2 regions of the Bacillus cereus group sp. N8 genome follow, and region 1 is predicted to be linked to the other one. Evidence: riboswitches for the same ligand, from Rfam matches in the RefSeq annotation. Region 1 holds a riboswitch; the other holds the start of a gene.

Region 1 (20,005 bases):
ACAAGAAGTAGATCACGGACTTATTCCCGGATTATCTGTATTAGAAAATGTACTAATTGATCATTTAGCAATGCAAAATAAAGTACTATTTTCAAGGTCAAAATTAGTTGCACTCGCTAAACAACATTTGCAAATTGTACAAGTAGATTTAAATGTTTCAGAAGATGTTTCAAACTGCTCATTACATGAAAAACAATTACTTCTTATCGCAAGAGCCCTATCTAACAATACAAATTATCTTTTATTAGATGAGCCTACTTCTTCTCTTGGACCAAAAGAAGTTGAATCCTTTGGGAAACTATTAAAAGACTTAACATCAAAAGGAATTGGCATCCTCCTAGTTTCTCATCGTTTATCAGAGATTCGAAATTTCGCGGATGATGTAACTGTACTACATAACGGTAAAGTTGCCCTTTCTCAAGCCATTACAACGATTACAGATCAACAAATTGTTGAAGCAATGACTGGAAAACAACTTACACTCCCTATTAATACAGCACCAAAAATCGGGAGCGAGGAAATATTTAAAGTACAAGAGCTTCAATTACACGAAGATCATTCTCCCCTTTCTCTTACAATACGAAAAGGAGAAACTGTTGTGATATACGGATTAATTGGAAGTGGAAAAACAACACTTGCTGAAACTTTATTTGGTGCTCGTCATACTTATCACGCAGAAATAGATGATCACAACATAACAATTAAAACACCGCGAGATGCGATTAAAGCGAAAATCGCACTTGTACCAGAAGAAAGAAGAAAACAAGGTGTATTTCTTTCGGAAGATATTATAAGTCACACTAATTTACACCAATCAGGTTGGAGACGAAAACAAACCGAATTAAATAATGCTACTACGGCAATTTCTTCTTTCAGCATTTCACCCAATGACCCAAAAGCCTTTATTCATTCACTTAGCGGTGGAAATCAACAAAAAGTCTCAATTGCAAAATGGAATGGATTCAAACCTAATCTATTTCTTTTGGACGAGCCAACTAAAGGTGTAGACATAGCTGCGAAACAAGATATTTTTCAATTCATTCGCAACATTACAGAAAACGGGAGTTCCGTAATTTATTTCACAGGAGAACAAGATGAAGCACTACATATCGCTGATCGCATTCTTATACTGGCAAACGGAGAATTTGTAGGTGAGTACTTGCCGAATGACCTATCTCCTGAACAGCTTTTACATTTATCTGAAGGGAGCTTTTCCATTGAATCTCGTTCATAAAACTAAAACTAAGAAACTATATTTACCTACTCATCTTTTTTATCAATTTAGTACAGTTGCTATTATTATAGGTGTTACAATTTTTTTCTCTATCGTCAATGATTCTTTTTTAACATACAACAATATTAGTGATATTTTACGATCTATTTCCATTGTGACATTACTAGCAATCGGCGTTACCTTTACATTAATTGTAGATGGGTTTGATTTATCAGTCGGCTCTACCGCTAGTTTAGCAACAATTGCCGCCGCTTCTTGTCTCGTTTTATATCGACAAGAACTATTAGTCACACTCCTTGTTCCTATTCTGTGCGGGTTATTAGTTGGATTATTAAATGCACTACTCGTTATCCGAATTAAACTACCAGATTTACTAGCTACACTAAGTATCATGTATATCGTGAATGGACTACACTTAACATTTTCAAAAGGATCTTCAATATATGAAGGAATGTCGGGTGCCACAGGACATTTTATTCCATCTTTTTTATTTATCGGTCAAGGTTCCATTTTAGGAATTCCAGTCCCTGTCATTATCATGCTTATCGTCGTTTTAATTGCACATCTATTTTTAGAAAAAACAACGTACGGTCGTTTCTTTTATATGACGGGTGGGAATCGAGAAGCTGCTAGACTAGCCGGTATCCCTACTGATCGTTACCGTGTATACGCTTATATGATTAGCGGTTTACTCGCCTCTGTCGGCGGGATTATTCTATGTAGCCGCGTTGGAACAGGGCAAGTTGCAGCTGGTGCCCCATTATTAATGGATGCAGTTGCAGCTGCCTATATCGGTTATGCAATGTTCGGTGCCAAGAAACCAAATATAGTCGGAACATTCCTCGGCTCGGTATTAATCGGAATTATATTAAATGGCCTCACAATGATGAACGTTCCTTATTATGCACAGGATATTATTAAAGGCAGTATTTTGATTACAGCTTTAGCCTTTTCGTTTATTAAAAAGAAGCGTAAATAAAAAAGGCTGCGGAGAACTTCTTCTCCACAGCCTAATTATTATTTTTGCAAGAACGCCTGTAAATCTGCAAATTTTCTCTTTGCATCTTCATAGCCTTGCTCATATAAACTTTGCAATTTTGCCTTATCTTTTTCCATACGATCTACTTGAAGAGGCACTTCTGGTCTAATGACGAATAAATTACCCGCTTGCTCTTCTTTTTCAATGTAGTGAAGTGTTTCATTATACACTTCATAACGATTCAGCATCGCATTAACAAGGTTCGGATATTTTTTATAAGCTTTCGCTGCAACCCAACCAAATTTTGATTTTTTCTTCGCATAACCATGATTTCTCGTCAAAATAACGACTGATTTTTCAAACCCATCTCCCTGTGCTTTACGAACTGGAATCGGATCTGAAATCCCGCCATCTAACAGTTGCTTACCACGGTAATTTACTGCTGGTGCAATGAAAGGCAATGAACTAGACGCTTGCAATAAATTTAACGCATCATCATTCGTTCCCTCTTTTTCAAAATAAACGGGTTGTCCTGTTTCACAATCTGTTGTTCCTACAAGGAAACGCTCTGGACTATTAAAGTATGTGTCAAAATCAAATGGGACATGTTTTTCTGGAATTTCATGAAAGATGAAATCCATATCAAATAATTGACGCTTTTTCCATAAGTTTTTATACGATAAATATTGCGGATGTGATGCATAATCAATATTTACTGTCTTATTTCTATTCCTTTGTCTGGAAAGATACGACGCTGCATGGCAAGCACCAGCTGATACACCGATTACATATGGAAAATATAAATCTTGTTCCATAAAGTATTCTAATATCCCGCCAGTATATACACCGCGCATACCGCCGCCTTCCAATACTAAACCCGTATTTTCAAGCATGTTACTCTCTCCTCTTTCTCTATATATTGACTCTTTAATTATTCACTATGTTAAGTATCTTTTTCTATTATATATGAGTTCTTTCAGAAACTATATTCAAAAGGCTTGAAATGGAGGGATTTTTTCTTTTCCTAGGAGTAACACCAGAACCACATAAAAAATACCGGCATCCTTCCCATGAAGAATACCGGTACTTCTTATTTATCCCACTATTTGCGGGCAGTAAGACTTCCACCTCAAAATTCAGCTGAAGCGAAGAAGTTAGGTCTGCTAATCAGTGGGGGATGAACAAAACCCCCACTAATTAAAGTTTCACTTTATCACCCATACAAAACCGCATGAAATACGCCTAACAGTAAGTATTGACCCTCTATATAATCATCATAATATACATTCATCTCGATGTAATACATATCTTCCTCAAGACGAATATTCCAATCTGCGATTACATAGCCCTTTCGTAATAACTTTCCGATCCCAAGTGAAGTTTTGTGAACAACATATTCTTCTGTCTTATATGTAAAGGTAAATATTCTTCAATCACCTCTAGTTGTTACACAGCTCATACCTGACATCACATCACTCTGAGAAACTATGTATATACATATATTTAATTAATGTATTATCACACATGAATGACCTTAGTATAGTAGCGCTATTTTTGCTTCGCGAACTCCCTCATAATAGAATAACTATCCTTTTATTATTTTTTTCTTGACTTAGAGTTCACTCTAATCATTATAATCAACTCATAGTTCATTCACAATAATATCAATTGGATAAAATTCAGGAGGGATTGGACAAGCTAAAATCAAAAGTGACTGACCTTAACGCAGACCTGGATGTTGTCATTCAAACCTTTGATTTATCTGTTACTACAATTGTACATTAAGGTACAATTCAAATAAAAATCAACGATTTCCTGTACATTAAGAAGTCAGTGATTCTTGTTATTTTTGCCTTATTTTACTTTCTCTTAATAGTCGTAAAGCTTCTCTAATATATTTAGTGCATATAAAAAAGACCGACCATAAAATCAGCAAATTAGCAAATAAAACAGGATGGGAGTCAGTTATTATGGAGCAATCAAATAAAGCGTTTAGCCAGGCATTAGTAAAATCGTTAAGAGGAGAACGAGGACATCTTCCCATCAAGAATGCTTTGTCGGATATAGACGTGGCGCTTGCGGGAAAGCGCAGAGAGGAACTACCTTATTCTATTTATCAATTAGTGAAACACATGACCTACTGGCAAGATTTTCTCTTATTATCCGCTCAGGGGAAGAAGCCTGCATTGCCTGCCCATGTAAAAGAGAGCTGGCCTGAAGAAGAATGGCCTGCCAGTGAGGAAGAGTGACAACAGAGTATTCAGTATTTTCTTCAAGGGATTGAGCAGGCATGTACGATTGCCCAAACTGTTCAATTAGACCAGACATTGGAGGAATGGCCTGGTGAAACCCCTGGCGGTGTTCTACGCAATATTGCATCTCACAACTCCTACCATTTAGGAGAAATTGTGCTGATTCGCAGATTATTTAGTGCTTGGCCACCGCCAACAGGCGGATATCCGGTCTAAACAAGGATAAGGTTCCATCCCATGCCCATCAACTTAAGACATATTTTTATACAAAATATGGTCTTTTCATGTAGTGTTTTATTATCGTTTATAGATGTTATAAAAGTAGGCTATCAAATAAACCCTGACGGATTTGAATTTTTTTACTATGCTACCTAATGAGTAGAAGTAGTATACTCATACACAACACCTTAGAGACTTCCCGAAAGGAGGTCTCTATTTTAAGCTCTTTGATCAGCAACAATATGAATATCAATATACTTCGTTTCTCTCATAATTTCATTTACAATAGAACCTTTTCGTATTTCTTCCCACCGTGTTCTCGCCGATTGCCCGAGTAAAACTTGTGTCACTTGTAGTCTGTTCGCGACTTCAATAATAACATCAGCGGGTTTTCTTCCTTTCGCTTCTTCTAATACAAAGCTCGCATCAAATTGATTCGTTAGCGATTTCCACTCTTCAATTGTTTGCTTTTTCCCTGCTGAAATAGAATCTATATTTTCTCTTTCTACGTTTAAGACATACAATTCAGCGTTTAACCGATCAGCCATGCGCCAACCTCTCCGTATTAATTTCTCTGCTGTTGAACTGTATTGTACACAAACGAGAATTTTTTCTTTCACGCCAATGGGTTCTATAACTGTTTGACTAATTTTCTCATCCATATCATCTGCAACTTCGCGAAGCGATAATTCCCGTAGTGCCCCTAAATTATTAAGCGTAAAGAAATTTTGTAAGCTTTGCTCTATTTTTTCTTCTTTATATATCTTTCCATCTATTAATCTCTTCCTTAATACTTCTGGCGTTGCATCAACAAGCTGAATTTCATTTGCTTTTTGCAAAATAAAATCCGGAATTCGTTCTCGTACTTTTACATTCGTAATTTGAGCTACAATGTCATGAACACTTTCTAAATGTTGAATATTAAATGCTGATAATACAGATATACCGGCATCTAACAATTCCTGCACATCCATGTAACGTTTCTTATTTTTCGACCCAGGAATATTACTATGCGCAAGTTCATCCACTACAACTACTTGCGGTGCACGTTTTATAATTCCTTCCACATTAAGCTCATAAAATACTTTTCCTTTATAGTCTATTTCTTTTAACGGAACTTTTTCTAAATCAGCAATTGCTTCTTCCGTCTCAATTCTCCCATGTGTTTCAATTAAACCAATTACAATATCAATACCGTCTTTTTTCATCTCTCTTGCATCAAATAGCATTTTATAGCTTTTCCCTACTCCTGGAGCCGCCCCTACGTATAGCTTTAACTTCCCGCGATTTTGCTGACGAATATATTCTAAATACTCTTCTGGCGTTCGCCTTTGAAACGTCGGTTTATAGTCATCCGCATACAAAACACTCACAACCTTTCTTTCGAAACAACGCTACCTCAATCCGTTAGATTGAGGTAGCACTGTTACTATTTCATTAATTTCTGTAATTCTAAATTTAACTTTAAGACGTTCACGCGATCTTCTCCAAACAAGCCGAGTGCAGCGCCTTCCGTTTGATCCTTAATCAATTGATCTAGCTTTTCTTTCGGAATATTCGTTAATTTCGAGATGCGATCTACCTGTACGGAAGCCGCCTTCGGACTAATGTCAGGATCAAGCCCTGAACCTGAATTCGTCACTAAATCTATCGGTACTTCTGTAACTGGAACAGTTGGATTTTTTTCCTTCCAGTCTGCAATACTTTTCTCTACTCGTTTCTCTAAATCTGGATTAGACGGTGCATAGTTATTTGAACCAGATGCTTCTGCTTTATATTCTATACTAGAGACACGTCCATGAAAATAACGTGGGTCTGTGAAATTTTGACCGATTAATTTTGAACCAACTACTTCATCTTTATCATTATATATAAGACTTCCATCTGCATTATCCTTCATTACCGCTTGCGCTATACCAGTTACAATCAGTGGGTATACGAGGCCGCACAAGACTAGAAATGTAAAAGTAATACGAATAATTGGTGAAAGTATACTTTGTTTTTTCGCCATCTTTTTTTCCCCTCTTCCTTATATGAACAAGCCGACAATCATATCAATTACTTTAATTCCAATGAACGGAACGATAACTCCGCCAAGCCCATAAATGAGTAAGTTTCGGCTAAGTAGTGCATTCGAACTCATCGGTTTATATGCGATACCTTTCATAGCTAGCGGAATGAGTAACGGAATAATAACTGCATTAAATATTAATGCTGATAAGATTGCTGAAAGCGGTGATGTTAATTTCATAATGTTTAATGCTTCCATTTGCGGAATCGCAAGTGTAAACATCGCTGGAATGATCGCGAAATATTTCGCGATGTCATTCGCAATACTAAACGTCGTTAACGCACCACGAGTCATTAACAATTGCTTACCAATTCCTACAACCTCAATAATTTTTGTCGGGTTCGAATCTAAATCAATCATATTCGCTGCTTCTTTCGCAGCTGTCGTACCACTATTCATCGCTAATCCAACGTCAGCCTGCGCTAATGCCGGAGCATCATTTGTACCATCACCCGTCATCGCTACAAGTTTCCCTTTATCTTGCTCTGCCTTAATAACTGCAATTTTATCTTCTGGTTTACACTCGGCAACGAATTCATCTACCCCTGCTTCTTTTGCAATTGTTGCTGCTGTTAATGGATTATCACCAGTACACATAACCGTTTTAATCCCCATTTGGCGCAACTGTTCAAAACGTTCACGCATACCAGGCTTTACTGTATCCTTTAAATAGATTAAACCATAAATACGATTATCTACTGCAACTACAAGTGGTGTCCCACCCTCTTTTGAAATAAAATCTGCTTTTTGATTCACATCTTTCGGAATCGTTCCGCCTTGCGACCTAACCCATTCAATCACGCTACCTACAGCACCTTTTCTCACTTTCGTTCCGTCTTTTAAATCCACACCACTCATTCTCGTTTCTGCTTTAAACGGAACAAATTCACCTTGTTCGGCAAGTTCTCTATTATATGATATAGATTTCGTTTGTACATATTCTATAACAGATCGACCTTCTGGTGTTTCGTCTAAAACTGAGCTAATTGCAGCCCATTTCCCTACTTGCTCAATCGTTTCATTTCCTACAGGAAGCAGTGTATGTGCCATCCGGTTCCCAAAAGTAATCGTACCTGTTTTATCTAAAATAATTGTATTAATATCGCCCGCAGCTTCTACTGCTTTACCCGACATCGCTAACACATTGAACTTTGTCACGCGGTCCATCCCAGCAATACCAATCGCTGATAATAATCCACCAATTGTCGTTGGAATTAAACAAACTAACAATGCTACAAGTACAGCTGTATCAATTTGAAACCCTAAATAATTTGTAAAAATCGGCAACGTTACAACAACGATTAAGAAAATAAGCGTTAAACTCGTTAATACTGTATTTAAAGCAATCTCATTCGGCGTCTTTTGACGAGCAGCTCCTTCTACTAAAGAAATCATTTTATCAATAAATGATTCGCCAGGGTTACTCGTAATTACAATTGTAATCTCATCACTTACGACCATCGTACCGCCTGTTACTGAACAAAAATCGCCACCCGCCTCTTTTATTACAGGAGCTGATTCCCCTGTAATTGCAGATTCATCGACAGACGCTAAACCTTTAATTACTTCACCATCATTTGGAATCATTTCTCCTTGTTTTACAATAACAACGTCACCTTTTCTCAGATCAGTTGCTGAAACTTGAACAATATCTCCATTTTCTTTTACAACATTTGCAAACACATCTTTCTTCGATTGTTTTAAAGAATCGGCTTGCGCTTTACCACGACCTTCAGCTAGCGCTTCTGCAAAGTTAGCAAATAAAACTGTAAATAATAGAATGAGAGAAACTGTTATATTAAACCATCCTGGTACACTACTAGAACGACTTGGGAGAAAAGATAAAATGAACGTAATGATAAATCCAATTTCCACAACGAACATAATGGGATTCTTTATCATTACTTTCGGATTCAATTTCGCAAAGGATTGTTTCATCGCATGTTTCACAATATCACGATCCATCGTTTTCGCTTTTCTAACCTCATCTTCTACAACATGTATTTGTGACTCGTTCACTTGTTTTTCTTTTACTACTACCGGTCTCATCATTTACCCTCCATTACTTCAATGTAAGAAATTCTGCAATTGGGCCAAGTACTAACATCGGGAAAAATGTTAATGCACCAACAATTACAATCGTTCCAATAAAGATTCCTCCAAATAAACCATTATCCGTACGGAACGTTCCGACTGTTTCTGGTACTACCGTCTTCTCTTTCAATGAAGCTGCCACAGCTAGCATCGTAATTAAACTAAAATAGCGTCCTAAAAACATAACTAAACCAGTCGTAATATTCCAAAACGGTGTATTATCTGCTAAGCCTTCAAATCCAGATCCGTTATTCGCAGCTGACGATGTGTATTCATATACAACTTGCGTTAAACCGTGGAAACCGGAATGAGAGATTGCATCCGTTCCTAAGCTTGTTGAAAGAGCTAATGCTGAAAATCCTAAAATAAGCAATGGATGAAATAAAATCGTTACCGCAATCAATTTCATTTCCTTACCTTCAATTTTCTTACCTAAAAACTCTGGTGTCCGTCCAACCATTAACCCAGATATAAAGACTGCAATAATGGCATACATAATAATGTTTACAAAACCTGCTCCAACGCCGCCGTATACTGTATTTAACATCATATTTACGAGTGGAACTAGACCACCAATTGGTGTTAACGTATCATGCATTGTATTAACAGCCCCAGTTTCAGCAGCTGTCGTTACTGTCGCATAAAGGGAAGAAAATACTGTTCCAAATCGGACTTCTTTTCCTTCTGTACTTCCTTGTACATGTTCGATACCCATTCCATTTAACGCTGGATTTCCATGTAATTCAGATGTCGTAATCGTTATAAATCCTAGTAAAAACACCATAAATAGTGACACGAAAAGGATGCGGCCTTGTTTTTTATTTCCTACCATTCTTCCATACGTAAATGGAAGTGCTGTTGGCAATAACATCATAAGCATCATTTGCAAAATATTACTCATTTGTCCTGGATTTTCGAAAGGATGTGTAGAGTTTGCCCCGAAAAATCCTCCGCCGTTATTTCCAAGTTCCTTAATGGAAACGAATGATGCAACTGGACCACGTAAAATACTTTGTTTTGCCCCATCAATCGTTTGTGCTGTAACTGCCCCGTCTAACGTTTGCGGTACGCCAAGTGCGACGAAGACTAACGCTGCTATAAATGCGATAGGAAGAAACACTCTCGTTAATGCTCTCGTAAAATCTACGAAAAAGTTACCGAGTTCTTTTCCAGCAAGTCCTCTTATGAAAGCCATAACGAGCGCTAATGTCGTTGCTGGTGCCGCAAACATTAAAAATGTAATCCCAATTAATTGTGATAAATAAGACAAACCATTTTCACCGCTATAATGCTGTAAATTTGTATCAGCCATAAAACTAATTGCTGTATTAAAAGCAAGCGTAGGCTCCATTCCCTCAATATGCGCTGGATTTAGCGGCAGCACACCTTGTAATCTGAAAATGAAATATACGACCACAATCATAAATCCATTAAGTAACACTAATGATAATGCATACTGTTTCCACGTTTGATTGTATTCTTTTACACCCGTAATTTTAAAAATAAGTTTTTCAAAAGGCCCGAATACTTTATCTAGCGTTTTGCTACCTTGAAAAGCTTTTTCTAAATAAATCCCCGTTGGCTTTGCTACTAAAATAAACAAGAGCATTGTAATAACAACTGCAACCCAAATCATAATGAATGATTCCCCCTAATTAAAACTTTTCTGGATTTAATAATGCGTACACTAAGTACACCGTAATCGCTGCAACAATAACCGATAAGGCAATCATCATGATTGCTTCCCTTCTTTCACAACTTTATCTGACCAACTTGCAAGACTTGCCATCGATGCTACTAATACAACAAAAATTCCGATCATTACAACATCTAACATAATTACCCCTCACTTTTTTGTTAAAATTTACCATATCTTTATCGAAAAAAGAACACTAAGCTCTACTTAGTGTTCGAAATGAACAACACAAAGTAAACCTCCTCTCTAAACGCTTACGAGGTTAGCTGTCGGATTCGGGCCTAAAGAGTAGCCCTACTTTCAAAATTGAAAGATTCACCCCAAGTGACGATGCACAAAATTGGTTCCCCCGCTCCATTTCTGGAACTCAGCGATTTTAGGTTTTTTTTGGAAATTTCATGAATGATTTATGAGAGTAAATATACTCCTCTAAATTTAACTTGTAAAGGGTTAAATTACTGAAAATAAGAAAATATCCATCTATTTAAACGCTTACATTAGGTATTATTAATATTCTTTCATCTGTTTTCTCGTCTTTTCTTTCTTTTTCACAGAAATGATCTTTTAAATACGAAATAAAAAGAGCGAATTACATGAAGTGCATAGCTTGTTGCACTCAGCATTCACTCTTTTTTCATTCACTATTTATTCCCCTCGTAAAAAAGCACGTAAATTTCTCCCGCGAATATAAACTTGTGACAATTCTGCATGTAGCTGCTCATATTCGATAACATCTGTTTTTAAATATAAAGCGTCTTTCGATGGCAATATAATATATGGCCCTGGAAAAAGAGGATCAATCTGGATCAATTTTTCAACTCTCTCTATCGATACCGCCCAACGATTCGCTATATCTCCTAGTAGCAACACCTTCATATTCACTCTCCTCCGCCCTATTCAAAAAATAAAAAAGAAATGTTATCACAATTTGTAAACACCACGAATTTAGCCCCAATCGTTTCATAGAGCCTCGCTGGATATCGTTTATTTCTTGTAACAACAGTAATAGGCGCTTGGAAAGAAAAGCGAATACGTTCTGCGAAAAAGCTAACTATTTGAAGCTCATCCCCTAGCAGAATCACCTTCTTAATACACTCGCAAATACTAGTAAAATCCTGCTCCTTATTACAGCTATAAGCTGATTCAAATCCATAGCCCCTGACTTCAGCTGCTATCTCCTCATTTGCTGTAAAAATAATTAACTCATGCTGAAATGCTACTAGCTCTCTTAAACTCTTTATCTTATTTTCTTCTCCAACACAAATAAGTGTTAGTTCCATGTACCTCATCCTCCTTAGCATAAAAGAACTCAAATATAGATTGATATTCCCCTATACTAATCGGACCGATGAAGGGAAGTATCCATCATGGCACCGTCCTCTCTCAAGACGCTTACGAAGTTAGCTGTCGGATTCGGGCTTTGAGAGTAGCCCTACTTTCAAAACTGAAAGATTCACCCCTAGTGACGACGCACAAATTGGTTCCCCCGCTCCATTTCTGGAATTCAGCGATTTTAGGATTTTTTGGAAATTTAATGAATGATTTATGAGAGTAAATATACGCCTCTATATTTCACTTGTAAAGAAGTAAATTACCTAGAATAAGAAAATATCTCATTATTTAAACGCTTATAATATGTATTTTTAATACCCGTTCATCTGTTTTCTTATCATTTCTTTTTTTCACAGAAATGATATTTTATATACAAAAAAGCAAATGTATATAAGCACCCATATTAGGTGTACTTAACATTTACTCTCTCTTTCTTTCAAAATTTATCCCGCGAATATAAACTTACAACAATTCTGCATGTAAGGTAATATCCGCCTCTAAATACATCGAATTTTATTATAACGATATAATATATAATTTCAAAAAAATTTTGTTCACAGCGTGATAGATAAATTGAGGAAGTTTAATAAAATTTTAATAACTTATAACCAAGTTTAAGAAATTGCACATCAAAAAGCATGCATATAGCTTCAAGAATATTATATACTCACAATCTAAACTACACTTGCAAAAAAACTCAAAAATATTCTTCCTTTAATTTTTTTGCAAGTGTAGCAAGAGAAACACAATAGGTAAACAAACTAATTTTATTTATTTTTTAATCCTACGATAGCGGTTAGCCTATAGCGTAGCTTACCGTCCAGTTTATTAACCCGTGTTTTTTATTTAACAATTTTCATCTCATTCAAAGGCCAATAAACAACGTTTGCTTTTCCAATAATATTATTTGCCGGTATAAAACCAATATCGCGACTATCTTTACTACCACGGCGATTGTCTCCTAATACAAAATAATGCCCCTCTGGAACTATAGGACTAAGGGTTGATGGCAATGTTTTTATATTAAAGTCTTCAGTAAGTAACTCCCCCCTTGCCAAATCTTTCTTTTGACTCTCCAAATAAGCCTCACTATATTTTTTACCATTTATATATAACTGGTCATTTTTATATTCAACATAATCCCCTGGAAGGCCAATAATACGTTTTATATAATTCGCTCCATCTTTATGCTTGAATACGGAAATATCAAATCGTTCTAGACCATTTAGTTTGTATCCAATTTTACTCGCTACCATTCTATCTCCGTCCTGAAGAGTTGACATCATTGAGCTTCCCTCAACTACTACAGGAGTAAATATAAAGTGGCGTAGCAAGAGAATCAATATAACTATTATTAAGGGTAGAATCCAACTTCCTTGTATTCTTTTTTTAGGTTCATATAACCCATTTTCCTTCATTATCCATCATCCCCTTCCACCTTAAAAAAATTTATAAAAACTTGCCAGTTAATATTTTTTAGTAAACCTTTCCATCTACTATATTTATTATTCCATCACACTGTTTCGCAACCCTATCATCATGGGTTACAATTAAAATAGTTTTTTTCTGTTCTTGATGTATACTTTTAAAAATATCTAAAACTTGCTGACCTGTTCTTTGATCCAACGCTCCAGTTGGTTCATCAGCTAAAATAATATCTGGATTGTTAATCAATGCTCGTGCAATTGCCACACGTTGCCGTTGTCCACCTGATAAATTATATGCATATTCAGATGCCTTTTCCTTCATACCAAGCCTTTCAAGTATTGATAGCACTCTTTCTTTTTTATTAGTTTTGTCCTTACTATATAGAATTGGAATTTCAACATTTTTCATAACAGTGTAGTCCTCAATAAGTGCAAAATCTTGTACAACAAAACCAAAGTACTCATTTCGTATAGTAGCTAATTTCCTTCGATTTAAAGATTGCAATTCTTGATTATACAACTTATAAGTACCCATACTCGGGATATCTAGGCAACCAAATATATTCAATAATGTAGATTTCCCTGAACCTGACGGACCCATAATCGCTAACATACTACTTTTTTCTATTTTCAAGTCAATATTTTGAAGAACTTTCACTTCATTGGCCTTCGACTTATTATAAACTTTTGAAATATTATTCAGCTCAATCATTTATTCTTTTCTCCTTAATATGTCACTTATCTGTAAACTAAAAAGTTTAATAAAGCTAGGAATACATGTTATTAAACAAAGAAATAAGATCGCTCCCGAAACCCCCAATATTCTGAAAGGTTGATTGGACACTAGAACAGAAGTAATAGAAGAAAGGACCCAAACAATAAATATTTGTAAAAAAATCCTTAATGCAATATCCGACCTATCTCCACCACAAAAAATATGAATACTAAATTCTCTTAAATTTTTTCTAACAAATTCTAATGTATTAATAATAACTAATGAAAAAGCAAAAATAATTACCCATATTGATATAAACAGAAATACACCTACAGATTTTTTGGTAGACATCTCCATATACTTTGAGACGCCAACTATATTATTGAAGTTATAATTATATAGTCGTGATTTTTCTGTAATATTTCTAAGCTCTGTTATATCCTCTTTATTCTTTGCTATTATTGTTGCATTATTAAGATAGGTTTCATAATCATAATTTCCATTCACATACATATCATCAAATTTTGTAGCGTCCATTGGTATTAATACCGTTTCATCTAACTCTATAACACCTTTGCCTGATGATATATCAACGAAACTTTGTCCTTCTTGTAAAAAACCAACAACCTTATATTTCAAATTATCTATATTAACAAACTCATCATTGATATTCATAAACTTTTGATAAGAATGCCCCAGTACAACTGGTATACTCTCGTTACTCGTATACCCCCAATTGGAAGCAAAAAACTCGCCCTTTGATAAAGCTAAATCAAAAACATCTATAAAACTATGTGAAATAGCTAAACTTTTATAGGCTTGAACCTTAGTTTGTCCTTGCTCTATTTCAACGGAAAGAGAATTTTTTGGAATACTCTTTATTTCTATATAATCTTCAATATCAGAAAAAATTGTATACTTCTGACTTTCATTGACATATGTATATAAATCTTTCATAATACTTTCTTCATATTCGCCACCTATATACTTTTCTTTTTCTGCAAGTGATACATAATAAACATTAGAAATATTAAATGCCTTAGATAAATAGTTAAACGCATCTTGCTTCTTATACATTAAAGAAAAACATTCCGTAATTAACAATGTGATAATCATAATCTGAGTAAAAAACAAAATAAAATAAAGCTTTTTCCTCCAAATATCTTCAAGAGCATATTTTAATTGAGTTGACATCTTCCTACCTCATTATCTTGATTAATTGCTTCCTTTGATTGATAAATAACATCGGGAATGTGTAAAATATATCCATCAGAAAGAATAGTATGATACCTACAACAATTGATTCCAAACGAAATACAGTATTATACGGTAATAGGTTTAAAACATCCGTAATAAGAAATGTTATCGAGCTTCCAATCAAGATCCCTATTACTCGAATAACTAGCATATTAGTATAAACTCTTAATAATAAACCTGTTTCTCCCGCACCTGATAATCGCCTAACAAACATCTCACGCTTATATTTTTCTACCCATGAAAGCACGATAGTAAATCCTGATACAAATAGCATCGCACTAGTTCCAAGAAATATAAAAAGCGCATATTTTTGGTTTAATAGATTATTTATCCATGTTTGCTTAACCTTTTCATAAGAGATTGTAATTGTATTATCTGTTTCTTGTATAGTAGTTAATAAATCCTGTATAAGGGACTCACTATTTCCTCCTGCGTCCAAGAAATACTCTCCCTTTATTAATTCTTTTTGAGTTGCTTCTAACGACGACTCAAGATTTGCTACTACATTAGTAAAAGTATCAATATAGCCAATTACTTCATACTCCCTACCATCAAAGTAAAAGTACTTTTTACCATTTTTAACCACTTGATCATCTTTGTTCCAAACATTAATATAAGCTTTTCCCTTCTCCAAGCTATATATAGAAGTATTTTCATTTGAAAAGCTTAATCGACTAGCTTCTTGCGGTATGTTCTTATAAAGTATGAAATTATCGGTTTGTTTATTTAACCATGATAGTAAGTCTTGGTTTGTAAAACTGGTTTCCATTTCATTTTGGTTAATAGAAATCCGATACGTATTTTTATTAATGTTATTGGTCATCTGTTCTTCTACAGATAAAATCATTGAAATTCCGCCAGCAATAGTCCCAAATACAATTAATGTAAAAAAAAGAGGTAGCCACGATTTTTTCATTATTTTAGACATTATCCCCATTACCCTTCACTTCTTTATCCTATTTAATAATAAAATTATTCTTTATAAATGAAACGATTCCCAACAGTAGTGTACATACTGTTGGGAATAATTTTGCAGAAGGCTAAACTAGTATCTCCAACTATAGTTTGTATAAGCCGTTTCGAATGGATTATTGACTTTTGATAATTCCTTTGTCCATCCTCCTCGTTTAGAATAATTGTTAGCCGACTCATTAAATTTCCCTTCTTTTAAAGTTACTTTAACACCCGTAACTACCTTATTTTTGTTTGTACCATAAGCACCAGTACCTTTCTTACCAACTTCGTTATATCCTTGAATATAAACAGTGGCACCCGACCCCATAGAAATATGCTGTATTCCCATTGCTTGTGCTGAAACAGCGCCAGTACCTATAATCCCTAATGCTGCCGCACCAACAATAAATTTCTTCATTTTTTTCACCTTCATAATAAACCTCCATTTAATATATTTTTATTTCATTAAGACAATTACTTGTTCTTAATTATCTAAATTATAAATTTACACTTATACAATGTAAAATGTAATATATAAATATTTAGATATTGATTAAAAAATTATCGAACACAGTGGTGTTTTATATGATGTATTCTTCCATTAGTTGCTTATTACAATGTAAATTCGAATGGTGCATTTTACTGCTATTTATATTTTCATCTCAAAAAAACCAAGCCCTCCATCCTCTTATAAAATATAAGGGATAGAGGATTTTATTGTTTTCGAAACTCACTTCTTTATGCTCTTGTTCTACTCCATTTATACGCAAAATGATTCGTCGGTCCATGACCACTTCCAATATTCAATGGCTCTTCAATCGCTATACTAATAAATTGTTTTGCCTCTTGAACCGCCTCTTCAATCGAGTACCCTTTCGCAAGTCCAGCTGTAACTGCGGAAGCAAATGTACACCCGCTTCCGTGCGTTTGTTTCGAAGGAATTCGTTCACTTCTAAATTCAATAAACTCTTCTCCATCAAAGAGTAAATCAATTACTTCATTCCCTTGATATTCTGCATGTCCGCCCTTCATAAGCACATATTTAGCACCTAATTCATGCAATACTTTCGCAGCCTTCTTACTATCTTCAACGTTATGAATCTCCATCCCAGTTAACACTTCTGCTTCAGGAACATTCGGTGTTACAACGGTTGCTACTGGTAATAAATATTCTTTTAATGCTTGTACTGCTTCTTGCTGTAATAATGATGCTCCGCCTTTTGCAATCATAACAGGATCTAGCACAATATTATTCCAGCCAAATTTCTTAATCTGCTCTGCCACAGTTTGAATAATTTCACTACTAAATAACATTCCTAGTTTCACAGCATCTGGTGTTAAATCCGTACCAATTGAATTCAGCTGTTCCGTAATACCTTCTAATGGAACAGGATATACCCCTTGAACGCCAAGCGTGTTTTGAGCAGTAATTGCTGTAATAGCTGTCATTCCGTACACACCAAGCTCTTGGAATGTTTTTAAATCCGCCTGAATTCCAGCACCGCCTCCGCTGTCAGATCCTGCAATTGTTAAAGCTTTATTCACTTCCATCTCACTCATCCTTTTCTATCCAAAATAGCGATGATAAATCGTCTTTGCTTCGCTTATATCTTTCGTTCCATGTACAAGTACACGGCCATCTTTGAAGGCAACTAACCTCTTTTCTTCAACAGAGAAAGATAGTAAATATGGATTTACATTTAACTCATTCACGCGGCCTTCTAGCAGCTGTTTATATTGTTCAAAATTCATTTCCTCTTTATGAGGTGGTCTAATTTGAACTGTATTTCTCCCGCATAAAACTGCTGTTTTTGAAGTGTTTTCTTTATTTAAATACGGGTATAGCGCATTATCACCACACGAAGGACAATTGTGTTTACGAAGTTTTTGTACATTCATACATGAATATTCATTCTTCCATACATCAAACGACACAAGTCCATCGCGAAGCGATTCATAGTCTTCCACTAACAGTTTAAGAGCTTCCGTTACTTGATGAGAAACGACAAGAGATACAGCAGGTGATATAATACCCGCTGTATCACATGTCGCTCCGCCAAGCGGAATCGATTGTAATAAACAAGATAAACATGGCGTTTTATCTGGAAGAATTGTGTAAGAAAGGCCATAACTCCCTACACATGCCCCGTAAACCCATGGAATAGAATATTTTTGTGATATATCATTCACAATGAAACGCGTTTCGAAATTGTCAGTCGCATCGATAATTACATCAACATTTGTAACGAGTTCTTCTAACTCTTCAGCTGTTACATCTTGAACGAGAGCTTCTACTCTTACTTCACTATTAACCTCTTCTAGACGTTTTTTTGCCGCTACAGCCTTCGGAAGATTATTCTCTACATCACTCTCTGCATACAATTGTTGTCTTTGTAAATTACTCCAATCGACATAATCACGGTCAACAATTGTTACTTGACCAACGCCTGCTCTTACAAACATCTCTGCGTTTGCACTACCTAATGCGCCTGCACCGATAATAAGTACATGCTTTTCTCGTATCTTTTGTTGCCCTTCTTCCCCAATTGGAGAAAATAGCTCTTGGCGAGAATATCGATTATTCAACTACGCTCATTCCTTCTAAAGGACTACTTGCTGTTGCACAACGTTTACGTGCAATACGACCTGCTTCAAACCCTAATCGTCCTGCCTCAATACCTAATTTCATTGCGTATGCCATTTTAATAGGATCTTTTGCTCCTGATACAGCCGTATTTAATAACACACCATCTGCTCCTAATTCCATTGCAAATGCCGCATCAGCTGGGCTACCAATACCGGCATCAACGATAACTGGTACTGTCGCTTGTTCAATAATGAAGCTTAAATTCAATGGATTTACAATACCAAGCCCTGATCCAATCGGTGATGCTCCTGGCATAATCGCATGCACACCTAGTTCTTGTAATTTACGTGCTAATACAACGTCATCAGATGTGTACGGAAGTACGATAAACCCTTCTTCTAATAACATTTCAGATGCCTTTAACGTTTCTACTGGATCAGGTAATAACGTTCTATCATCACCAATAACTTCAACTTTGATCATGTCACAAAGCCCTGAAGCTTTTGCTAATTTTGCAATACGAACAGCTTCTTCAGCATTTTTTGCTCCAGCTGTATTTGGTAATAACGTATATTTTTTCACATCAAGCTTCTCTAATAAATTAGGTTGCTTTGCATCAAATATATCCATACGACGTACTGCAAACGTTAAAATTTCAGCTTCAGAAACGTCAATTACCTTTTGCTGTACATCAAAATCAGGAAATTTCCCTGTTCCTAATAAAAGTCTAGAATGAAATGAAAATGGTCCAATGTTTAACATAATCAACCGCCTCCTACGAAAGTTACAATCTCAATTTGGTCTCCATCAAAAACAGATGTATCTTTATGATCATCTTTTTGTAAAATATCTTTATTACGCTCTACAACAACAATTCTATTATCTAACCCTAAATGTATAAGTAGTTCAGCTACTGTCTTCACACTCGCTGGCACTTCGATTTGGTTACCGTTAATTTTCAAATTCAAACTTCCATCCCCTTTCTAAACCGTTTTAGAAAGCAATGAATCTAGCAAGTGATTCCCCTGCTTTCCTTCTATTAAATCAGCCATATATTGACCAGACACAGGACTTAATAAAATGCCGTTTCTATAATGGCCCGTACAAGCATATAAACCTTTTATTTCTTCATGCTCTCCCATATAAGGAGCTTCATGATTCGATTGTGGCCTTAATCCTGCCCATGTA
Region 2 (13,115 bases), on a different contig from region 1:
ATGTTAGTAACGAAATTGATAATTCTCTTTTACATGATAAAAAGATTGGGTTTGATACATTTGTATTCGAAAGTGATGTAGATGGTAAAAAGCAAGTAGTAGCATTTAGGGGGAGGGACATGAGGTGATGCTCTTTTTGGAGAAGGTGTCTCAGACCTTACTACAGATATTGATTATATATGGGGGTAAATAAGTTGAAAAACATTGAAGTTCTAAATAAATACATTGAAGGGTTTTCTGATACTCTCCCTACGTGGTTAAAGCATCTAATCGAGGCAGAGGAGATACATCAAAACTATGAGAATGTACAGGTACTTGGTGCATTAAAAACGGATGCGGTGTTGTACTATGTACACCGTACGCTGCAAGTATTAGGTGGGTTGCCTTTAGACGAAGAAGCGTATTGCATTATTGAAAAGGTACTAACGTATAGTGAGCTTGCAAAGGTAGGCTCTTTAAAACAGCGGGAGCAATGGAAGAAAAACGGGATTAATCTATTGGTACATAACGAGGGTTCTGCTGATATCTTTAGTGATATTCAGTTTAACGAACGTATAGAGACAAACTCAAACTCTACTGAGTATTTGTTTGTTCGAGATTTAATTAGAACACATGGATTAATCGGGCAGTATATCCGCGGAGAGGCGCGTTTGGACTCTCATGTTGATTTAATTAACACATATAAAGAAGAATACGGAGACGTTAGGTTAAAGGAGATTCTATACTATCTTAACCAATGTATTATTGAGGGCGTATCAAAATCCTTGTGGAGTGAAGTAAAGAACGATGTGAAGATTACAATTGATGGTCTATTTGATGGCTATGTGGAGCCATTTACTTCTCGCATACATAGACTCACGCCAAAACATAAGGAGTCAGCATTTGAAAAAGATATAATTATGGGGAGCGAGAAGAGTGGCGTTCAAACCTTCTTATCTGATAAGGATTTGTGGTATGTAGAACCGTCTATGCATGCCCTTAGCTTCGAGGATATTTGGACAGTTTTTGTTATGTTAAAGAACGAGATAGACACTGGAAAGGTTCAGCATATCCATTTCGAGAAATTGATGCAGCAGTTGCACTATGATTTCAAAGGCGAGAAGAAGAACAACGTGTATCGTAAGCGGGTTATTGAGAAGTATCTACGGGAGTACCGTGAGAACGAGAAGCCGGATACAACGCATGTTTCTTTTGAGGCTAAAGTTGATGAAGATATGAAGACTGCGTATGTGTCGTTTCAGTTTTCTGCTGTAGGTGAGGCGTTAATCACCTTCTGTGTAGAAGCAGAAAAGATAGATATGATGCATGCTCGGGCAAATGTGCTGCTATTTGATTTCTTCGGGTTACGTAAGGATGCGTATGATAGATTCCATAACGAAGAAGTATATCTGGAGCATATGAATAGTGCGGCTGATGATAAACGAATTATTCTTGATTATATAAAGGGAGATACGGTTGTAGATGTCGGAGCCGGTGGTGGTGTCATGCTAGATATGATTGAAGCAGAGACTGAGAATAAACGAATCTACGGTATCGATATTTCTGAAAACGTGATTGATACGTTGAAAAAGAAAAAGCAGAAAGAGGGTCGATCTTGGGACATTATTAAAGGGGATGCAATCAACTTAAGTAGCTCGTTTGATAAAGAATCGGTTGATACGATTGTATATTCTTCTATCCTTCATGAGCTGTTCTCTTATATCGAGTATGAAGGTAAGAAATTCAATCATGAAGTAATTAAAAAGGGGCTGCAAAGTGCCTACGAGGTGTTAAAGACAGGGGGGCGTATTATCATTCGTGATGGCATCATGACCGAAGGTAAAACGTTAATGCGTGTGATTCGTTTTAAAGATGCGGGCGGAATGAAGTTCTTAGAGCAGTATGTCCATGAATTTAAGGGGCGTATAATCCAGTATGAGGTACTTACAGACAATACAGTCAAAATGCCTGTTAACGATGCGATGGAGTTCTTATATACGTATACCTGGGGCGAGGATTCCTTCGTTCATGAGGTGCAGGAGCAGTTTGGAATCTTTACGCCAAACGACTATAAGGATTTCGTAAAGGGTATCTTTGGAGATAAAGTAAATATCGTTCAAGCTATGAACTATTTGCAGGATGGATATACAAACCATCTTAGCGAGAAAATCGAGTTTACAGATGAGTCTGGGAATGTGGTTGGGCTACCGGATAGTACGTTCTTTATGGTTTTAGAAAAGAGGTAATGATGTTAAAAATACAATTTTATTTGTTTTATATTTAGTAGTTTTTAGTGGGTGTTTTACAAGAGAGAGAACTATTGTTGATGGTAAAGTTCATGGTTCTTCAGATGGTATATCTGGGAAGTATAAAAAATTTACTGGATCTGCAACACAAGATATGAAAGTTAAAAAGGTGAGAATTGGATATTTTCTTTTGACGATAAAACGAAACAAGGAACTATAACTGCTTATGTTGTGGATTCAAATGATAATACAATATTAGAGTTTAATAGTGGAAAAGGCGAAAATAATATGAAAGTACATAAGGATGTTACATATAAGGTTGAAATTAAAACGGAAGAACATGGTGGAGAATTTCAAATATCATGGGAAAGAAGGTAGTACTTTGAAAACGACAGGAAATTTTACCGACGAGGCCGATATATACGCGAAATATCGCCCTAATTACCCGAATGAATATATTGATTATTTGTTTTCAGCTAACCAACTGAAAGAGGATCGGATAGTGGCCGATATTGGTTCAGGTACGGGGATATTTAGCCGTCAGCTGCTTGAAAAAGGTTTAAATGTTATTGGGGTTGAGCCAAATGATGACATGAGAAAGATGGCAGAGCAATCGTTAAAACTGTATTCTCGTTTTCAATCAATAAAAGTAACTGCTGAAAATACCACTTTAAAAGAGCATAGTGTGGATTTAGTAACTGTTGCTCAAGCATTTCATTGGTTTGATAAAGTAGCTTTCAAAATTGAATGCCAACGAATTTTGAAACCAAAGGCAAATGTTGCTCTTGTTTGGAATAGTAGAGATTTAACTAGTCCGATTATTAAAGAGAATGCAGAAATTTGCCAGAAGACATGCCCGAATTTCAAAGGATTTAGCGGTGGAATAGAGGAAACTCCTGAAGTATTTAACAGCTTTTTTAAGGATGGAAAGTACGAGTTTAAAGAGTATCAAAATGATTTACTTTTTGATTATGAAGGTTTTTTGGGAAGGAATTTATCAGCTTCCTATGCTCCGAAAAAAAATGACGAAGAGTATCAAAATTTTGTTTTTCTTCTGTCAGAGTTATTCGAAAAACACAGTAAGAATGGAAAAATTGTTCTCCAAAACATTACACGAAGCTATCTAGGAAATGTCTAAACAGCCGGACATAAAGTGGCTTTAATCGAAGTGCCCATTTGAATTGTAGATTATCATTTGCTAATTAAGATCTTCAACAAATGGGCGCGATTGTTGAACAACAATTAAAAGGGCGATACATATTATGCGTGACTAATATGTATCGCCCTTTATTTTTTATGACTTTTTACGATTTAGGTCTTGATGACTAAAAAAAGATGTGATGTGTTGAAGAAAGCCACGATGTTTATAAAAAGTTGTGAAGCTTTGCCCTTTTAGGTCATTTAGTCTAAAGGGGGTGTTTATATTTTTTTAAAAAGAGCTTCTATGATTGTTGAAGAGGAAGGTAGAAACATTAGATCAACAGCAGAGGAAGATTATTATTTGTGATTCATCTCACAGCATAAATACATATATAACTTTACAATTAGAATATCAATTGATGGGAGGGTTAATCTTGATTAATGGATGTACTTGAAGAGATGGCAATGTTAATAGAAGAATTAGAATGTGTACTCTGGAGTATATTTTACTTAGTTCCAACGGGGCGAGGTAAGGAAGAGGATATGATTTTACCAGCCCAACATGAAAGGGTATTCCATTGGCTATATCAACTTAGTAAAAAGGTTTCTTTTGATATTAAAACAACAGCTGGTCAGCATTATAGATGTGTTGTGATTCAAGAAAAAATGAAAGAAAATAAAAAAACAAATCAGGTCATTCAATATCAGGATGTATTGATGAATGGGACGACGGGTCGAATTGATGGGCTTGGGCGTGCTCCAAAAGGGGTGAATGATGGAAATGGTTTTGTATTTATTTCTCATATTGGAGATGTGTATCCAAGTGGGTTATTGCCGATTAAAACCGGGAATATTAGAACAACATCGCTAGCTGAAATTTATCGAAACTCCCCTGTTTTTCAAAACCTTCGTAATCCGGACAAGTATAAAGGAAAGTGCGGTGTTTGTGAGTTTCGATATGTTTGTGGGGGATCTCGTTCTAGAGCATATGCGATGACGGGGGATTACATGGAAAGCGAACCTTTCTGTGTATACATTCCAGAAGCATTGCGAAAACAGAAAAAGAACGTAAAAAGCGGTACATGAGTAAGGGTTTGCTCATGTACCGTCTTTTTTAGATTATATAATTTATTGTACGTTGCATCCGTCGTACGATGATCTAAGAAATGGAAACTGTATCCCTCATTAAAAATCCACTACCTGGCTCCGTTGTGCTGATACGAGTTTTTTACACGTTAATTCTATTAAACTGATTTTAATAAAGAATAATAATTCGTATCATATGGAATATCATCTTGATACATATAATTTTTTAAAACTCCTTCTTTTTCAAAACCTAATTTTAATAGCACTTTATTTGAAGCTTCATTTTCAAGAAAGACAATCGCACCGATACGTTTTAAATGAAGGGTGTGGAAACCATATGATATAACTTCAGGAACTGCTTCAGTCGCATATCCATTTCCCCAGTGTTCAGGGAGAAAGGCATAACTTATATTGGCGCGTTTATGCTCAGAAGACCAATCGTGAAAACCAATTGTTCCAATGAGTTCTTTCTTATCTTTTAATTCGATTCCCCATTTTATACCGTTTCTTGCATTGTAACTCAACTTGAAATTATTTATGATCTGTTTTACTTGATCAACATTCTGTAATGGTTTTTGGCCATAATAGCGCAGTACATCAGTGTTAGAAAAGCATTGTAGTATACTTGGTGCGTCTTTTTCGGTAAGTTCTCGCAAAATGAGTCGGTCGGTCTTTAATATAGGAAACATGCCTTCACTCCTGTTCATATGAAACTAAAATGTATTTGTTATTATATAATTTAATCTGAAAATAAAGATTATTCAAGGTGTAAGGGTCAGATTGTTTTGAAATAGATTACAGAATGTATTTTGAATAGAAATTGGGATGTGGAAGAATCAAAAGGTTTGTTAAAAATACTTTGTGGCATTAATACAAATCATATAAAGAAAAAAGGGATTCCATTTTCATTGGAATCCCTTTTTCATTAGCCTACAAATGTTTGATACAGTAAGAAAATATTTAAAACGATAACGAGTGCAGCGATTATCCAAGCGATAAATGTTGTTATACGGTGGTTAACGAGTGCACCCATAATCTTTTTATTACTTGTAAACATAATAAGTGGTACTAGTGCAAAGGCAATACCGAACGATAAGATAACTTGACTCATAACGAGAGCGTAAGTTGGGTTTACGCCTAAAGCAATAATAACTAGTGGTGGAATCATTGTAATAAATCGGCGTAAATATAGCGGAATATGCATGCGAATGAATCCTTGCATAATAATATCACCCGACATTGTACCGACAGATGAGCTAGAGAGTCCTGCTGATAAGAGTCCAATTCCAAATAAAGCAGCTGATACAGGACCGACTAAGTTACTAAATTGGTTAAAAGCAACATCAAGATCTTCAACATGCAAGCCGTTTTTAAAGAATAAAGCAGCTGCTACAATTAACATACTTGCATTAATAGCTCCAGCGATAACCATTGCAATAATAATATCGATGAATTCGAAGCGGAAAATCTTTTTCCTTTGTTCATCATTTGTTCCGACTACGCGGCGTTGCGTTAAGGCAGAATGTAAATATATCGCGTGCGGCATTACTGTCGCACCTAAAATTCCAGCTGCTAAAAGAATGCTATCCACGCCTTGGAATTTTGGAATAAATAGACCTGAAAGAAGAGGACTTAATTCTGGTTTAGCATAAAAGACTTGGACACCAAAAGCGATAACAACGATAAAAATCATCCCTGTTATGATAGCTTCTAATGGACGAAAGCCTCTGCGCTGAAATTCAAGAATAATAAATGATCCAACCGCTGTAATTAAAGCAGCTGGTAACATCGGAATTCCAAACAGTAAGTATAATCCGAGTGCTGCTCCAATAAATTCAGCTAAATCAGTCGCCATAATAACGAGTTCACCTTGTATCCATAAACCGATGGAAACTGGTTTTGGGAAATTTTCTCGAGCTATTTCAGGAAGGTTTTTCCCAGTAGCGATTCCTAATTTAGCTGATAAAGTTTGGATTAATACAGCCATTAAATTAGAAGCGAGAATTACCCAAAGTAATAAATACCCATATTGGGATCCAGCAGCTATATTCGTTGCGAAATTCCCAGGATCAATATAAGCAACTGATGCGATAAAAGCAGGTCCTAAGAATGGTAATAGTCTCTTTAAGCCTTTCGTTTGTCCGCTTAATGCTAAATGTGCGGATTGAACAGTTGTACTTTGAGAAGGGACTTGTTCATCTTTTGATATATCTTTATTCATAGTAGTGTTCCCCTTTGGAATGTTAACTTGATGAAATTATTGTATTTGCTCTTATTCATTATTTCAATACATTTAAATATATTATGTGGCAATTTCATTTGAACACGAAAGTTTCCTTAATGCAAATTATATGACTTCGTGCAAAGAATGGTGTGACGATGTGAAAAATATTTTGGGAGTTTATGGCTGCTGAATAAGGGGGAAGATAATAAATTATAGGGTTGTTTTTGAAATTTATGTGAACATAGAGCCTATATTACAGCATATTAATTGATGGAAATGAAATTGTATGATATATAATATATTGGGATTACAACATAACCATAGTGTTTTGTGATGTAATCTTGTTTTTATTTTTGTTAACTTATAGAAAAAATTGTAAATAGAAGAAAATAGGCTAAGTACAATTTAGTATGTATTTTCTTATTATATATGTTTTGATATGAACGTTAACTTATACATGATTTTAAAATTTAGATAGGTGGTAGAAATACATTGGCAACTACAAAACCATATAGAGTATTACTTTATTACATGTACACAACAATTGAAAATCCAGAAGAATTTGCTGAACAGCATTTAGAATTTTGTAAATCACTTGAGTTAAAAGGAAGAATTCTTGTAGCGACAGAAGGAATTAATGGAACTTGTTCTGGAACTGTTGAGCAAACAGAAAAATACATGGAAGCGATGAACAATGACCCACGTTTTGCTGGAATCGTTTTTAAAATTGATGAGGCAGATGAACATGCATTCAAGAAAATGCACGTACGTCCTCGCCCAGAGTTAGTTACACTTCGCTTAGAAGACGACATTAATCCAAAAGAAATTACTGGGAAGTATTTAGAACCAAAAGATTTTTATGAAGCAATGAAACAAGAAGATACAGTTATCATTGATGCACGAAATGATTATGAATTTGATTTAGGACACTTCAAAGGTGCAATTAAACCAGATATTGAATCATTCCGTGAATTACCAGATTGGATTAGAGAAAATAAAGAAACACTTGAAGGCAAAAAGATTTTAACATACTGTACAGGCGGAATTCGTTGTGAGAAGTTCTCTGGTTGGTTAGTTCGTGAAGGTTATGAAGATGTAAGTCAGCTTCATGGCGGAATTGTAACATACGGAAAAGATCCAGAAGTACAAGGCGAGCTATGGGATGGTCAATGTTACGTATTTGATGAGCGTATCGCTGTACCAGTAAACCAAAAAGAGCACGTTATCGTTGGTAAAGATCACTTTACAGGTGAACCTTGTGAGCGCTATGTAAACTGTGCAAACCCTGAATGTAACAAGAAAATTTTATGCTCTGAAGAAAGTGAAGCAAAACATTTACGTGCATGTTCTCATGAATGTCGTGTACACCCACGTAATCGTTATATCGTGCAACATGAATTAACTGAAGAGCAAGTAGCTACTGCATTAGAAAAAATCGAAGCAGGGAAGTAAGCGAAATTAGTGTAACAAAAAGAGAAGAGGCTACTCCAAGGTTCATTTTGGAGTAGCCTTTTTTATGATTCGGTTCTTATTTTTGTCAGTTTTTGTCGGTAAGTCGATATATTTAAAAAATCGCTGATATATTTTGAGTTGCGCCGATATATTCGGAAAATCGCTGATAAAAATTTCATTTACTTAAGCGCACCATGTATTTGTAATTTAAAAATAATCGTCTTTAATTTTTATCCTCTTTTTCTTTCACAGCAGAAAGTACAGTTTGTTTTACCCACGCTTGTCTTCTTCGATGCTGTATACCCCATTGGTATACACTTTGTGCACCTAAAATAAAGGAAATGACTATACCGCTAATTGCTATTAACAGTGCGAAAAATTCAAGAGGCGATGATATTTTGTTTGAATCTGTGTTTCTTAAAAGGTCAATCATAGTAAACCCTAACATTTGACCCACCACAGAGTAGAGGGTTAAAATTAATAATAAAAGGCTATCTTTTTTAGAGGCGACATTTTCTTGATATTTAAACAAACTATCAAGATTTTGTTTCGCGTTCGAGTATAAAATTTCAATGTTAAAAAGTTTTCTTAAGCGGAAGAAAATATCTTCACTTTGTGATTGAGATACTAATTCTAAAGAAAAATAATTCGCTGTAAACGAATTGATTGAATAAATTAATTTCTCTATTTCATTTGTATCTTGTTCAATATTTAGCTCAGCATAAGCGTTCGCCATCTTTAATAAAACAACTTTATGAAATAGATTTAATAATAAAGCGTAATAAAATTCCCCGTACATTTGACTGGCAAGTTTAGTGACTTCTCGTCCACCTTCATTTGTTATACATGTGAAAATATGTTCTTCCATAATAAAATAACGGTTAGGAGCCCATCTTTGATAAGAATGCTTTGTTAAATAATCGTGAATATAAGGAACATTATTTGCGCTAATATACGGCTTACCATCGTCTGTTAATCCGGAAAGACTGGAAGCTCGATATACATCAACTATATGAAGGTCTGACTCTTTGTTTATAGATAATAAAGTTTGTACATACATTCGTTGGTCTTCAAAGAAGGGGAATGTTTGAAAATATGAACTCCGCAACCTCTTATTCTCAAAGAAGTCTGTTAAGCCATGAAATAAATCGCCGAATATAAGTTTTTCTACTTGTGAATATTTTCTTCCATCACATTCAATACAAATGGTCTCAGTTGTATCATTTCTAGTTTCAAGCACACGGAAGCGAGAAGCGAATTCGATGGCTTCTGATAATGTCATGTTTGGAGCGGTTTTGACTCCTGTTCGAATTGTTAAGAAGCCAAGCTCATAAGGACAAAGTGTTACATCAATTGAATGTATCTTGAATGGAACGGAAATAAGATTTGTTGTTAAATGTCCGTTTAAATTAAGATCTTTAGAATAGCGCTGTAATCCTTTTTGATGCTCTGAAGGAGGGAAGAGAATTTTATTCGTAAATGAAAGATAGTAAGCTTCCATGTTTTGATGTGAAACTTTAAACTCCCCATAATATGTATTTTCATCTTCGAGATGATCGAGTCGAAAAGGACGGAAATTATTTTTTTGTAAGAAAGGGAACATATTTTGTTCATATCCAGTTTTAAACGAAAACGGGAATATAAATTGAAATATAGCTGTTGTTACATCTTTTTCTTCGATTGTTTGTATTGCCTCCATTTACATTGTTTCCTTTCCGAATAAGCTATAGAAACAACATGCCCAATTTTTCTTGAAAATAACCTTGTTTTTGCAATAGATTAAGAATGAAAATTCAGCTAATTTAACAGGGGACATGTATAATGTTATGTATACTAAAACTAGTATAATTGTGTTAGGAAAAGGGGATATTGTATGCGCATTTTAGTATTAGGAGCTGGTGGCGTCGGTGGATTTTTTGGTGGCCGATTAGTAGAAAAGGGAGAAGATGTTACATTTCTCGTTCGCAGCAAAAGAAAACAGCAATTAGAGGAAAAAGGACTTGTTATTCGTAGTGTGAATGGAGATTTTTCATTTCAACCGAAATTGATAACGAAAGAAGATAGAACGTCTCCATTTGATGTGATTTTATTTTCAACAAAAGCGTATCATTTACACGAGGCGACCATAGATTTAAAGCCGTTTGTAGGTGAAAATACTGTAATAATCCCATTGTTAAATGGTATCGCTCATTTATCACTATTACAAAAGGAATTCGGCGTGGAAAAAGTAATTGGTGGTTTATGCTTTATCGAGACGACGTTAAACGAACAAGGAGAAATTGTACAAACTAGTGCTGCTAACAGACTTGTATTTGGGGAAATTAAGCCTCAAGATTCAGAGAGAATAAAGCGTATTTCTAAAGCATTTGCAGGTACAAAAGCTAGTTTTGTTTTAAGTGAAAATATTACGCAGGATATGTGGCATAAATATTTATTTATAACTGTAATGTCAGGTGTGACAACATTAATGCGTGCACCAATAGGACCGATTCGTGAGAGTGAAGGTGGACATGATTTTATCCGAAACTTATTTGAAGAATCTGTGCAAATTATAAGGGTATTGGGGGCTCCGGTTAAAGATAATATTGTTGAGGACCATATGAAAACGATTGATAAAATTTCTTATGATATGAAGTCATCTATGCAGCGCGATATGGAAAAAGGTTCGTTCATTGAAGGAGAACATTTACAAGGATATTTACTGGATTTAGCAGAGCAATTTTCTATAGAAGCACCTTTATTAGGCGCTGTATATCAAAATTTAACGGTGTATGAAGAGATGATAAAAAGTAAGGAAATAATATGATTTTAATAGTATGAAAATGGATAAAGGATAGCAAAATATAAATACGTTGCTATCCTTTTTTGTGTTTATAGTGACATTTTATTCATCTCTTCTAATTCTTTCTGTCGTATTTTTTTCTTTATCACGGTTACCATATAATTGATTAATTTCGCTTGCTAATGCATCTAAATATGAATCGGTAAAAAGTGGCTTCTTTTCTTTAGACATATGGGTCTCCTTTGTGGTTTTTTAGTATTCATTATGTATGTTTAATGGCTTATTATGCACAATCATTTTAATTTTTTTCGTTTTTGAAATTTTTGTTTACTTTTTTAAAATAAAGGAGTATTATAATCCACAGTTTCAATTTTCTAAATCGCTGAAACCGCATGGTGCGGGGGACCCGTTTTAATGAATTAGTGCATAATTCAATGGGGTGAATCCTTGAAAAAGGTAGGGCTACTCAAAGGTCCGAATCCGACAGCTAACCTCGTAAGCGTTATATTGAGAAGGAAGGTGGAGCTTGTGCGACAAAAAAATTAATGTCTACAAGTTTATTTCGTTATGGCTTGTAGACATTTTTGTTTTCTGAAGAAATAGTTTATCCGCTGTAATTAGCAGAAAAGTTCGTACAAAATTATTGGAGAGTGGACAGCAGTGGTTTCATCTATCAAAAAGTTATTAATTGGAAGACCGTTAAAATCAACTGAATTAGGAGAGCAAAAGCTTAATAAAACGAAGGCGCTAGCAATTTTATCTTCTGACGCATTATCATCGGTTGCATACGGTCCAGAGCAAATTTTAATCGCACTAGCAGGTCTTGGAGCGGTAGCTTATTGGTATTCCATTCCGATTGCTATTGGGGTATTAGTATTATTGACAGCTCTTATTTTATCTTATCGACAAATTATTTTTGCTTACCCTCATGGCGGGGGCGCATACGTTGTATCAAAAGAAAATTTAGGGATGAATTCAGGCTTAATAGCTGGTGGATCTTTATTAGTAGATTATATTTTAACGGTCGCAGTAAGTGTATCTGCAGGTACAGATGCGCTCACATCTGCCTTTCCTAGCCTACATGCACATAATGTAATTATTGCAATTATATTTGTAATACTAATTACCATTTTAAATTTAAGAGGGGTAACTGAATCAGCTTCCATTTTGGCATATCCTGTTTATTTATTTGTTTTAGCATTATTTATATTAATTGGTGTAGGGATATATAATATTTTAACTGGGCATGTTTCACCGACTTTACATGCGCCACTTGGAACACCGGTTGCGGGAATTAGTTTGTTTTTACTGTTAAGAGCATTTGCTTCAGGAAGCTCTGCTTTAACAGGTGTTGAAGCAATTTCAAATGCAATTCCAAACTTTAAAGATCCTGCACCAAACAATGCAGCAAAAACATTGCTTGCGATGGGGGCATTACTTGCCGTTTTATTTTCAGGAATTGTCTTTTTAGCTTACTATTACGGAATTACTCCAAATAAAGAAGTAACAGTCGTTTCCCAAATCGCTGAACAAACATTTGGACGTAATTTTATGTACTTTTTCATACAAGGTACAACAGCTTTAATATTAATTCTTGCAGCTAACACAGGGTATTCTGCATTTCCGTTATTAGCAGTTAATCTTGCGAAAGATAAGTTCATACCGAGAATGTTTACAATTAGAGGAGACCGTCTGGGATATTCAAACGGTATTATTATACTAGGGATTTCTTCGATTATTTTAATTGTAGCTTTCCAAGGGCAAACAGAACATTTGATTCCGCTATATGCGGTAGGGGTATTTATTCCATTTACGCTTTCTCAAACTGGAATGGTATTAAAATGGCTCCGTGAAAAACCTGAAGGATGGATTTTACGTTTATCGATTAATTTAATTGGTGCAGTTATTAGTTTTATCGTAATGAGTATGTTCTTTTTAACTAAGTTCGCACAAGTTTGGTCAATCCTTATTTTCTTACCTGTCATTATCTTCGTGTTCCATCGAATTAAGAAGCATTATGATGCAGTGGGAGATCAATTAAGTTTAAAAACTTGTGAACGGATTGTTCCGATTGAGGGGAATGTAATTGTCGTTCCTGTAGCTGGTATGACTCACGTAGTAGAAAATTCTTTGAACTATGCAAAGTCTCTTTCGGCAGATCAAGTTATTGCTGTATATGTTGCTTTTGACAGAGAAGAGGAGAAGA

What was found. A riboswitch is a leader RNA that binds a small molecule or an ion and turns the genes downstream of it on or off. The one in region 1 is predicted to bind cyclic di-AMP.
Region 2: it holds a riboswitch for cyclic di-AMP, as region 1 does, so the genes downstream of both, JDS80_RS04095 (APC family permease) here and JDS80_RS22460 (hypothetical protein) in region 1, are expected to answer to the same signal.

The regions. Positions count from the first base shown of each region.
Region 1 is NZ_JAEHBK010000020.1:10,415-30,419, reverse strand. It holds gene JDS80_RS22520 (sugar ABC transporter ATP-binding protein) at 1-1,234, shown strand, start outside; gene JDS80_RS22515 (ABC transporter permease) at 1,218-2,213, shown strand; gene JDS80_RS22510 (patatin-like phospholipase family protein) at 2,252-3,106, opposite strand; partial or broken gene JDS80_RS22505 (tubby C-terminal domain-like protein) at 3,427-3,639, opposite strand; partial or broken gene JDS80_RS22500 (DinB family protein) at 4,184-4,681, shown strand; gene kdpDN (KdpD-like non-kinase potassium sensor) at 4,903-6,057, opposite strand; gene kdpC (K(+)-transporting ATPase subunit C) at 6,114-6,695, opposite strand; gene kdpB (potassium-transporting ATPase subunit KdpB) at 6,714-8,804, opposite strand; gene kdpA (potassium-transporting ATPase subunit KdpA) at 8,818-10,485, opposite strand; gene kdpF (K(+)-transporting ATPase subunit F) at 10,505-10,585, opposite strand; gene JDS80_RS22470 (SipW-dependent-type signal peptide-containing protein) at 10,582-10,686, opposite strand; cyclic di-AMP (ydaO/yuaA leader) riboswitch at 10,783-10,928, opposite strand; gene JDS80_RS22465 (hypothetical protein) at 11,191-11,421, opposite strand; gene JDS80_RS22460 (hypothetical protein) at 11,439-11,825, opposite strand; cyclic di-AMP (ydaO/yuaA leader) riboswitch at 11,919-12,065, opposite strand; gene lepB (signal peptidase I) at 12,720-13,295, opposite strand; gene JDS80_RS22450 (ABC transporter ATP-binding protein) at 13,354-14,016, opposite strand; gene JDS80_RS22445 (ABC transporter permease) at 14,017-15,213, opposite strand; gene JDS80_RS22440 (ABC transporter permease) at 15,218-16,204, opposite strand; gene JDS80_RS22435 (hypothetical protein) at 16,322-16,663, opposite strand; gene thiD (bifunctional hydroxymethylpyrimidine kinase/phosphomethylpyrimidine kinase) at 16,969-17,781, opposite strand; gene thiF (thiazole biosynthesis adenylyltransferase ThiF) at 17,797-18,816, opposite strand; gene thiG (thiazole synthase) at 18,809-19,579, opposite strand; gene thiS (sulfur carrier protein ThiS) at 19,582-19,785, opposite strand; gene thiO (glycine oxidase ThiO) at 19,801-20,005, opposite strand, start outside.
Region 2 is NZ_JAEHBK010000002.1:4,764-17,878, reverse strand. It holds gene JDS80_RS04140 (class I SAM-dependent methyltransferase) at 180-2,225, shown strand; partial or broken gene JDS80_RS04135 (hypothetical protein) at 2,242-2,603, shown strand; gene JDS80_RS04130 (class I SAM-dependent methyltransferase) at 2,608-3,363, shown strand; partial or broken gene JDS80_RS04125 (SPASM domain-containing protein) at 3,807-4,451, shown strand; gene JDS80_RS04120 (GNAT family N-acetyltransferase) at 4,610-5,140, opposite strand; gene JDS80_RS04115 (Nramp family divalent metal transporter) at 5,377-6,672, opposite strand; gene trhO (oxygen-dependent tRNA uridine(34) hydroxylase TrhO) at 7,168-8,127, shown strand; gene JDS80_RS04105 (hypothetical protein) at 8,351-9,826, opposite strand; gene panE (2-dehydropantoate 2-reductase) at 10,001-10,933, shown strand; gene JDS80_RS31925 (hypothetical protein) at 11,012-11,140, opposite strand; cyclic di-AMP (ydaO/yuaA leader) riboswitch at 11,280-11,426, shown strand; gene JDS80_RS04095 (APC family permease) at 11,570-13,115, shown strand, end outside.